3 regions of the Paraglaciecola sp. L3A3 genome follow, and region 2 is predicted to be linked to each of the others. Evidence: predicted binding sites of a transcription regulator. Region 2 holds the regulator's gene; each other region holds the start of a gene.
What was found. Region 2 encodes sigma-54, which starts transcription at its own class of promoters, with help from an activator protein. Its sites were predicted from a motif close to GTTGGCACGNNNNTNGNNT; they were not measured.
Positions count from the first base shown of each region.

Region 1: the regulator sigma-54 is predicted to act here: its motif matches at 1,661-1,679, upstream of GQR87_RS11610 (DUF1592 domain-containing protein).
Region 3: the regulator sigma-54 is predicted to act here: its motif matches at 1,621-1,639, upstream of GQR87_RS07950 (FlgO family outer membrane protein).

Region 1 covers NZ_CP047023.1:2,780,740-2,784,026, forward strand. Annotated here, with positions in the region: gene GQR87_RS11595 (YfbK domain-containing protein) at 1-185, opposite strand, end outside; gene GQR87_RS11600 (von Willebrand factor type A domain-containing protein) at 172-423, opposite strand; gene GQR87_RS11605 (hypothetical protein) at 437-958, opposite strand; gene GQR87_RS11610 (DUF1592 domain-containing protein) at 1,741-3,287, shown strand, end outside.
Region 2 covers NZ_CP047023.1:4,630,926-4,634,212, reverse strand. Annotated here, with positions in the region: gene rapZ (RNase adapter RapZ) at 1-223, opposite strand, end outside; gene ptsN (PTS IIA-like nitrogen regulatory protein PtsN) at 224-667, opposite strand; gene hpf (ribosome hibernation promoting factor) at 683-970, opposite strand; gene GQR87_RS19125 (RNA polymerase factor sigma-54) at 996-2,483, opposite strand; gene lptB (LPS export ABC transporter ATP-binding protein) at 2,549-3,274, opposite strand; gene lptA (lipopolysaccharide transport periplasmic protein LptA) at 3,274-3,287, opposite strand, start outside.
Region 3 covers NZ_CP047023.1:1,908,279-1,911,565, reverse strand. Annotated here, with positions in the region: gene GQR87_RS07960 (D-hexose-6-phosphate mutarotase) at 1-469, shown strand, start outside; gene GQR87_RS07955 (hypothetical protein) at 544-1,290, opposite strand; gene GQR87_RS07950 (FlgO family outer membrane protein) at 1,677-2,276, shown strand; gene GQR87_RS07945 (FlgO family outer membrane protein) at 2,285-3,133, shown strand; gene GQR87_RS07940 (FlgO family outer membrane protein) at 3,187-3,287, shown strand, end outside.

The sequences.
Region 1 (3,287 bases), 1.9 Mb from region 2:
CCACCTTCAGTAGATAGCGAGTTAATAACCTGAAAGATCTTACCTTTATCGCTTATTTTAGTTGCAGGTAGAGCAATAGTGGCAGAGTCACTATAGGTAATTAGAGCAATGCTGTCTTGCTCATCTAATTGTGAAACCAAGGTGGTAAATGCTTTCTTTAATAAGGCTAAATTATAGCCGCGCATTGAGCCTGATATATCCGCCACTAAACACCAGGTTACTTGGGTTGCGCTCATTATCTGTTAATTTTTTTGTTTGTACGCCTAAATGAAGAACGTGATAGCCTTCCCTAAAAGGTGAAGGAAATACCTGTGCACTGATGCCAAATACGTCCTTACTTTCTTGATAGTTATAGTCAAACGCATTAACAAACTCTTCAATGCGGATACCAGCAGCATTGGGGAATCTATTATTACTCAACATGTTTGCTGCTAATTTATATGAAGCTGAAGTCAACATCCATTGAAAAAGTTGAAATAGCTTTGTTTGAGGTCTCTATTGTGGGGTTCACCCCGTATTTCTTGAAAATCTGATAAGGGGAACGAAGGTTTATCTGCTCAATTTTTTTCACATTGCTAGGCTGACTATCAATGTTGCCATCTTCATCACGGCTGATAGAAATACCAGATATACGCTGCAAAGCTTCTGCAACGTTGGCATCATCCATTTTACCTACATCTTCAGCGATAATAGAATCGACAATACCTTTCTCATGGCGCTTACGAATATTTTGTTCTTCAACTGAGCGCCTATAACCTGAGACTTCAATCATTTCAGACTCTCTGTCATTTTTTGCTTTTTGTTGCTGCCTAGCTTCTTCAGCAATGACATCTGACGATTGAGCTGGTACCGCTTCAGACTCTGTGTTTTTATTTTTATTTTGAGAGGTTGAACAGCTAGATATTGTTAAGACCGTTGATATAGTGAGTGATAGCAACTTCAGTCGATTGTTTCTCATTGTAATTTCCTTTTTTAGGCTAATGAGATCATGGTAGGCAATTGTTTATCGTTTATTGTCATGGTTTCATCATGATTTAAAAGATAATTATCATTTTTATTTCACTAAATCTCACTTTGAGAAATTAGCTTGTAGATTATATAGGCAGCTATAAAAGCTTATCACAGAGTGAAAAGATTAGCTGCGGGTTACGAAATTCAAGTTGCGAGGTTAACCAAGATTTGAAACAGCTACGATCTTTTAAGCATAATATAAAGGCTTGCCTGATAAGCTCACGAGACTATATTGAACATTAACAAATAATAGTTACGCATAACCCATTATATCCTACAGTACATGCTACTTCCGATATGTAAAGACAAGCATGGTTAACTAGGGCGTGTTGATCTTTGCTGTATAAATTTTGTTCTAACTAAACGCCTTTTAATCGCGGCGCTGGTTTGTAGGCCTAGTGGGCTAAGTCAAAAATCAGCAACAAAGAGTAAAAAGCGTTTAGGACGAACCCTTCGGGCAGCGTTTGTGCGGCATTTCTACTGCTTCAGCACTCATTCATGTAGAACAACTACATCACAATCGCGCTTTATTGTATAAATACCGCACAACTCGCTGCAAAATCGTACAGCAAAGATCAACACGCCCTAATAACTCTCCTTTTTAATCGTTAATTTCACCCACACACCTTCCTGACCAGTTGGACAGCTTTTTGGCACAGAAGCTGCTCTATGCCATGACTTACTCGTTTTTCTTATTTTTACAGCAGCAGTTGCTCAAAGAGAGTGCAAATGACCCTTAATATCTCACCAAGTTGGTGTGCCCAGCGTTTACCTGTTGGTTTTTATATCTTGTTTGGCTTGACCCTTTTGGGTCTTAGCTCCCCTTCTTTATCACAAACAGAAGACCAAAGCTTTACACCAGAGCAGGCATACCAGTTAATTTATGACCGCTGCGAAGGTTGCCACAATGATTATATTTTTGACGGTAACTGGTCGGTAGAAGACGTTGACGCCAGCGATATCGCCCATGGCAAAAATCAAAAACTATGGGAAGCCATGCTCAAAGCCGTGTCTATGGGAGACATGCCACCTGCCAAGAAAAAACAACTAACTCCACAGCAAAAAACGTCATTATTAGCTTGGCTTGAAACGTCTTTAGATAGTTACAGCAAGCAAAATCCCAACCCTGGTCGCGCGACCATTCGCCGTTTAAATCGCAGTGAGTACGCTAATTCAGTAAGAGATTTACTGGCATTAGATGTGGATGTGACCGACTCCTTGCCGGGTGACGACTCTGGTTATGGCTTCGATAACAATGCCGACGTACTAGGCGTGTCGACTACGCTGCTAGAAAGATACCTGTCTGTAGCCGGAAAACTCAGTAAACTCGCCACGGGTGTGGCTGGAAGTACGGCCAGTAAAAAAAGCTATCTTGTGCCTAAAGATGGCCCTTTACAAAATAGCGGTGTGCCTGCTTTTGATCTTCGCATGAATGATGATTTACCTTTGGACTCTCGAGGCGGTGGCAGTTTTGATTTTTATGCGCCAAAAGCTGGCCTGTATGAAGTGGCAGGTTTTATCAATGCCAACACCAATAACGAAGTAGATCGCCTAGACATTCACCGTCATAGTTATACTCTTACCTTACCCGCCGGCAGCCATAATATTGGCCTGAGCTTTCGTAAAAGTTTAGCACTGAATGAATACGTGCCGACTGCGCGCGAAGGTACCGACTATGTAGTGCTGCCTGAAAGTGAGCCTACCGAATTAGACCTAGACTTTATTCTTAATGGCAGCCGTGTACATACTAAAAAAGTGCCCTCGTATCATATGTCATCACGGTTTTCCCAAGCTGCTTTTTTACGAGATGTTCTCGAAATAGAAGTCATTGGCCCACTGGATACAAACAATCCATCACAGCATACAGATAGGACAAGTCAGACAACCCAGACTGACGCTATCGATACAAACACAATCCAGACTGACATCAATAAAACCCCAAGCTTGGCTAAAATTTTTGTTTGCTTGCCTGACTCGGCAGACTCTGCAGTGCCAACACAGCAGAGCAGCAAGGCAGAAATTGATTGTGCCACCCAGATCATTGCCAAACTATCAGCCGAGGCTTACCGCCGCCCAACAAATAACGCTGATATTCAGCCGCTACTGCATGTGTTTAAGCAAGCAAGAGCAGACTTAGATTTTACAGCCAGTATTGCCACTACCATACAGGCATTGCTGGTGGCGCCCAGCTTTTTATACCTACAAGAAACCACACCTAACACCGCCGCAGCCGGAAGTATTTACAAAATTAATGAGTATGAATTTGCAGCGCGACT
Region 2 (3,287 bases):
GTAAATAATCGAGAATTTCCACTAGCTCGTTAGTGTCTTTCGGTAAGTTTCTTACGTCGATACTTACTGCCACTTGATCGTATTCATCTACCACTGTGTGGGTCAGAGTGGGCAACAAGTTAACTGGGATATTGTCTACACAATAGTAACCGAGATCTTCCAATGCTCGTAATACTACAGATTTACCTGAGCCTGATCGTCCGCTGATAATGATGAGTTTCATTTAGCTCATAACCTCAAATAGTTCTTGATTAGTTTTTGCACTGCGAATTCTATGTAATGTATCTTTGTTCGTTAATTTTTGGGCAATCGCAGATAAAGTACCTAAGTGTTCGGATGCTTTTTCTTCTGGCACTAAAATAGCAATAAAAATATCTACAGGTTGATTGTCAATAGCATCATAGGGAATAGGTGTTTCACTGGTGACCACTATGGCTAAGACATTTTCTAGATCTTTTAATCTACCATGGGGGAGGGCGATACCATTGCCAATCCCAGTGCTACCCATTTTTTCTCTGCCGGTTAAACTGGCCAGTATGGTTGCTTGATCTATGTTGCTAATCACTTGAGACGCCGTTTGGCTAATGAGTTCAAGTACTCTTTTTTTACTAGTGCCCTGAACTGCACATAAAGTGCAGTCAGGGTGAAGAATGTCTTTAATTTCCATTATGGGATTCTATAGTTAATGGCGTTTGACTTTTTCCTTATGCCTAATCACTTGTCTATCAAGTTTATCGATTAAGCCATCTATTGCTGCATACATATCTGCATGCTCAGATGTTGCGAACACCTCCGTTCCACTGAGGTGTAATGTAGCTTCGGCTTTTTGACTAAGCTTTTCTACATTTAAAATTACGTGCACATTGTTGATATGATCAAAATGTCGTTCTAACTTGGTGAATTTAGTGTCGACATAGTCTCTCAAAGAATCTGTAATATCTACATGATGACCAGTAAGGTTAATTTGCATATCGCCTCTTCCTTCTAAAATTCGCCTATAATAGGCTCTTACGTTGGTTAGACGGGGGTATCAATAATGATTCCCGGTATTTTGCTATTGTTCGCCTGGCCACTTGTATACCTTGGTCGGCCAACAATTGTGCAATTTTGCTGTCGCTTAAAGGTTTACTTGGCTTTTCAGCTGCGACCAGCTTTTTGATCAACGCTCTAATGGCTGTTGATGAACATTCTCCGCCCGCATCTGTTGCTACATGGCTTGAGAAAAAATATTTAAGTTCAAAAATACCTCTAGGTGTATGCATATACTTTTGCGTGGTTACTCGTGAAATAGTCGATTCGTGCATGTCCACCATTTCTGCCACATCATTTAACACCATAGGTTTCATCATTTCGGGACCGTGTTCAAAAAATCCCATTTGTTGTTGTACTATACAATTAGATACTTTTAATAAGGTTTCGTTCCGACTCTCAACACTTTTAATAAACCATTTGGCTTCTTGTAAATGAGAACGAATAAATTGGCTATCAGAACTGTTTTTGACACTTTTACTCATGGCTGCATATTGCTGATTTACGTTCAGCTTTGGCAAACTGTCTGGGTTAAGTTCAACGGCCCAGCGACCATTTTTTTTGCTTACCGATACATCTGGAATAACGTATTCTGGTTCTCCAGTAACGATAGCCGTACCCGGACGAGGGTTGAGCGTTTGTAGTAAACGCATGGCTTCTCGTAACTCTTCTTCTTTTAGACGAGTTTTACGCATTAAGGTACGATAATCTTTACTACCAATCAGATCACAATAGTCGGTAATTAACATTTTGGCTTCTGCTAGCCATGGAGTTTCAGCTGCAAACTGTTTTAATTGAATCAGTAGGCATTCTTGTGCGCTTCTGGCGCCAGAGCCGATTGGATCGAGCATTTGAATACGTTTAAGTACCACTTCTACTTCATCTAACTCAATTTCTTCATCGTCCATGCTGGCCAATACTTCTTCTGTGCTGATGGTTAAATAACCACCTTCATCAATAGAATCAATAATGGCGATAGCTATGGCTTGATCGTTATCGCTGAAATGGGTCAGGCGCACTTGCCAAAGTAAATGGTCTTGAATATTGTCAGTGGTCTCACCTTGGAAAATTTGGTCGTCATCATGTGACGGGCCAGAACTGCTAACAGGTGAAGGCGCTGGGGCAGATGAAGCACTTAAATATTCATCCCAAGTGCTATCTAATGGTAAGTCTTCTGGAATATCGTTGTTTTGTAAAGCATCGCCTGAGTCAATATTGTCGACATTGACCTCTGAAGCGTCATTTGCGCCATTGGCATCATGATTGGTTTCTAAAGCTTTATCACCAGCACTATCAAATTGCTCGTCTACTTCCAATAGAGGGTTTGAATCAAGTGCCTCTTGGATCTCTGTTTGTAAGTCAAGTGTAGACAGTTGCAGGAGCTTAATCGCTTGCTGCAACTGAGGTGTCATTGTGAGTTGTTGGCTAAATTTTAACTGTAAAGAGGGTTTCATTTACTTCTTATGTTTAATTTATGTTTAATTCGTTGTTGATATCAGCCGAGTCAATTTATGGCTAACTATAGCCTGAATTGCTCACCAAGGTATACATCTCTTACACGTTGATCACTTAAAACTTCTTCTGAGGTACCAGATGCAATGAGTTCACCGTGACTTACTATATAAGCTTTTTCGCATACATCTAAGGTTTCACGTACGTTATGGTCAGTAATTAATACACCTATCCCTCGGTCTCGTAAATGTTGAATTATTTTTTTTATATCATTTACTGAAATAGGGTCGACCCCTGCAAATGGTTCGTCAAGTAGAATAAACTCAGGATCTGCTGCCAGTGCCCGAGCAATTTCTACACGGCGGCGTTCTCCACCAGAAAGGCTCATGCCTAAGCTGTTGCGAATATGGTTAATGTTAAACTCATCCAATAATGAGTCAGCCTGTTGTTCTCTTTGTTCTTTGGATAGCTCTTTGCGAGTTTGCAATATAGCCATTAAATTCTGATAAACAGTGAGCTTTCTAAAAATAGAGGCTTCTTGTGGTAAATAACCGATACCTTGTCGGGCTCGGACATGCATGGGTTGTAAAGTTAAAGCTTGTTGATCAATATATATTTCACCCTTATCAAGGGGGACTAAGCCAACAATCATATAAAAGGTTGTGGTTTTTCCGGCACCATTTGGCCCTAACAAGCCAACAATTTGTCCTGTGGATACCTCTAAGCTGACATCTCTAACAACTTGTCGTGATTTATAAGACTTGGCTAAATGAGAGGCTTTTAATACGGCCATTAAGGTTTTGATC
Region 3 (3,287 bases), 2.6 Mb from region 2:
CCAATTAGTACTAGATGTATTGGTGGGAGACACGCTTAGTATTCAGCTAAAAACGAAAAATATCGGCTCTGAGGCTTTTAAATTTAATTGTGCTCTACATAGTTACTTTACTGTTTCTGACATTAACCAGTGTCAGCTTTCTGGATTGTCAGGAAAGTATCTAGATAAAACCCAAGGGTTTGATAGTTTTGACACCCCTACTCCATATTTTTTTACAGAAGAAACCGACAGAGTTCATCTGGATAAAGCCCCCAAAGTCGATATTTTAGATGGCACTCAAATTACCACTGTTAACTCCCGTGGCCACGACAGCATGATAATTTGGAACCCTTGGCAAGATAAATCTATTGCTATGGCTGACATGGCAGACGACAGTTACCTGACTATGCTTTGTGTTGAAACCGCTATTACTCAAGGCGAAATAGTGAAAGCAGGCGACACTCATACTCTAGAGCAAATAATCAGTTAGGTATTAGCAAACAAAAAGGGCAGATTAAATCAATCCGCCCTTTTATATTTTTAATTCAGTTACGAAAAAAATGCTTAGAAACGGTAACCTATACCTAAAGCAATCACTGGATACATTTCAAACTCAGAGATATCTTCTTCAAGGTTTGCCACTTCCGTGTCTATTTCAGCGCGAAATGTTTGTGCCTCTGCGCTAGAGCCATTTACATCAAATGATGAGCCTTGACCATCTGCACGAACAGCCGTACCGCTATAATCTAACTCCACTTCAGGAGCGCCAGAAAACAACACACCTAACTCAAATGAAAACATAAAACCAGAGGGATCAGAATTGCCCCAACCTAAACCAAAGTAACCTGCTGTCCCAGAACCTAAAGTAACAGATGTTTGTAATCTTAATGGGTCGCTACTACTACCACGGTATTCTTGGTCACCAATTTCAAATTCATCAGTGCCATCACTTTCTGCACTACCTCTCAGTTCATTACTATTTGAGTATGCACCACCGGTAAAACGGAAGGTACCAGCAAATGGACGCCAATCAACTAATAAACCATAAGTAGATAAATCTAGTTCCCCCGTGTAATCAATTCCATCTTCTTCAAAATCATCGTCGTAAGCATAACTATTACCTTGCAACCTAACATTAAAGTAATCGTTAAACCGGTAATCTAGTTCAAGCCCTGGACCTAAAGTACCAACTTTTGCACTAAAACCTAAACCAGAGTTATCTTCCTCTTCGGCCATAGCATTAAATGACAAACAAGCAGCTAAACATGTTGCCGCAATTAAAGATTTCGATTTAAGTATGTGTGTGTTCATTATGATCCCTTCAGTTTAGTTAAAATTATATAAACCATTGTTAAATAACAAAATTAATTCTGAGCTAAAATGTAAAACATTATGAGTTAAAAATACATTATATTTTTTAATAACTTTGTATCGTGCGAAAGAAGCAACACTAACCAAGTTGCTTCTAATGAATATAAGACTAACTGATAAGAATATTATTCGAGCAAACCAAAAGTGATAGTTGTTGAAGATCTTGTTGGATAACAACACAAGGTGTATCTAACAATAACTCGCAGAATTTTTTAGGGGTTCTTTTTAAGTTAGCTAGCCATTTTTCACAGAAGTTTTGAGTCAATCTCCCTTGGCACTTTTTTTGCTTTCTAGGAACTAAGACTTTTTGAGTATGTGAATTATCTATGCGTCAATTATTAATGGTTTTGCCATTCATTATATTTTTATCTAGTTGTGCCCTAGCTGAGTTGGATCAAACAAACAATAATGCACAACTGACTGACAGAAACAACCAAACACAAAACTCTTTGCATAAACATGTAGAAAAACTTGCAAGACAGTTACTTAGCACCTCTCAAATGATAGACAATAATGGCACAGTTGCAGTCGGCACCATTTTACCGGCTTTGGGTATCAGCGGCGAGGCTTTGCCTCAACAACAAGCTTTCGGAATTCAAATCCAAGAAAGTTTAATGACTTTTGCCACTCAGGCAGGCTTTAAAGTAGTCGAATATAAAACTATGCCGTCAATTAAAATTACAGCCACCGCTGACAAAATGTTAAGCAGAGATTTACAAGACTTAAATAAAGACATTGCAGCTGACTTTTTTTTGACAGGTACTTATACCCCTCAAGAAAACAGCACTGTAGTTAATATTCGTTTAATACAACTGCCTGAAAATATCGTGCTTGCCGCAGCCACAGATTATGTGCCAAACGATGCCATGTGGAGTTCTTCAAAAGTGACCCTTAAAAACAACCAAATTTATCGCAACGGCTATTAGGAATAATCATGATACTAAAAACATTGCCTCTACTAATAAGCTTAACATTATCAGGTTGTGCGATTTTCGGATCAGAAGAAATGACTGATGAAAACTCCAACTTTGACAACCTTTCGCAAAGACATAATATTAGCTCATCAGAGCAAAATGCAGATCCATTGCAATCTAGCCTAATGTTTCAAAAACAATTTAACAATAATGTTAGGACTGAACACAAACAATCCATGCAAACAGAGCAACAAGCCGAAACCCAAGCTAATCAGCATAACAAAAAACTTCCGCAACAAGTTCAATATGCAGACACACATAATATTAATTACTATGTTCGCGGTTTGATGCAAGATTTAATGGCGAATCTAGAGTATGTAAACGAAACCACACCAGTAGCTGTGACAAGTTTTGTGATGTTAAACAGTGATTATAATCAAGCCAATATTCTTGGCATACAAATAGCCGAAAGTTTAATTCATGAAGTACATAAATTTGGAATACCCGTCATTGATTTTAAAACAACAGGTTATATTAGGGTGACCGAAAAGGGAGACTTTGCCTTTAGTAAAGATTACGAAGAGTTAAGCGAAGAAATGCCAGCTCGTTATATAGTCGGCGGTACTATGCTAAAAATTAATGATGGTTATTTAATCAATGCCCGTATTGTAGGAATTAAGTCACAGGCAGTTGTTGCGTCTGCACAAAGCTTAATACCGAACCATATATCCGAACCAATTTTAATACAGGCTGCATCACGACCTTTAATCACTTTAAACGAGACTGTTGATATAGATAAAGTAGCATTAACTAATGGGAAAATGGTCAAAAACACCTCATTGAATCAGGTGAGATTAATTCCAGAATAAAATTTGAATATGATCAACTCATATTCCCCATAAACATTACTTGGAAAAATACCATGTTAAAACTAACAAGATTAATCACTATTTCACTGTTATCAACATTAAGTGCTTGTAGTAGTTTAGGCTTAACACAGAAAACTGACGAAAGACTTTGCGC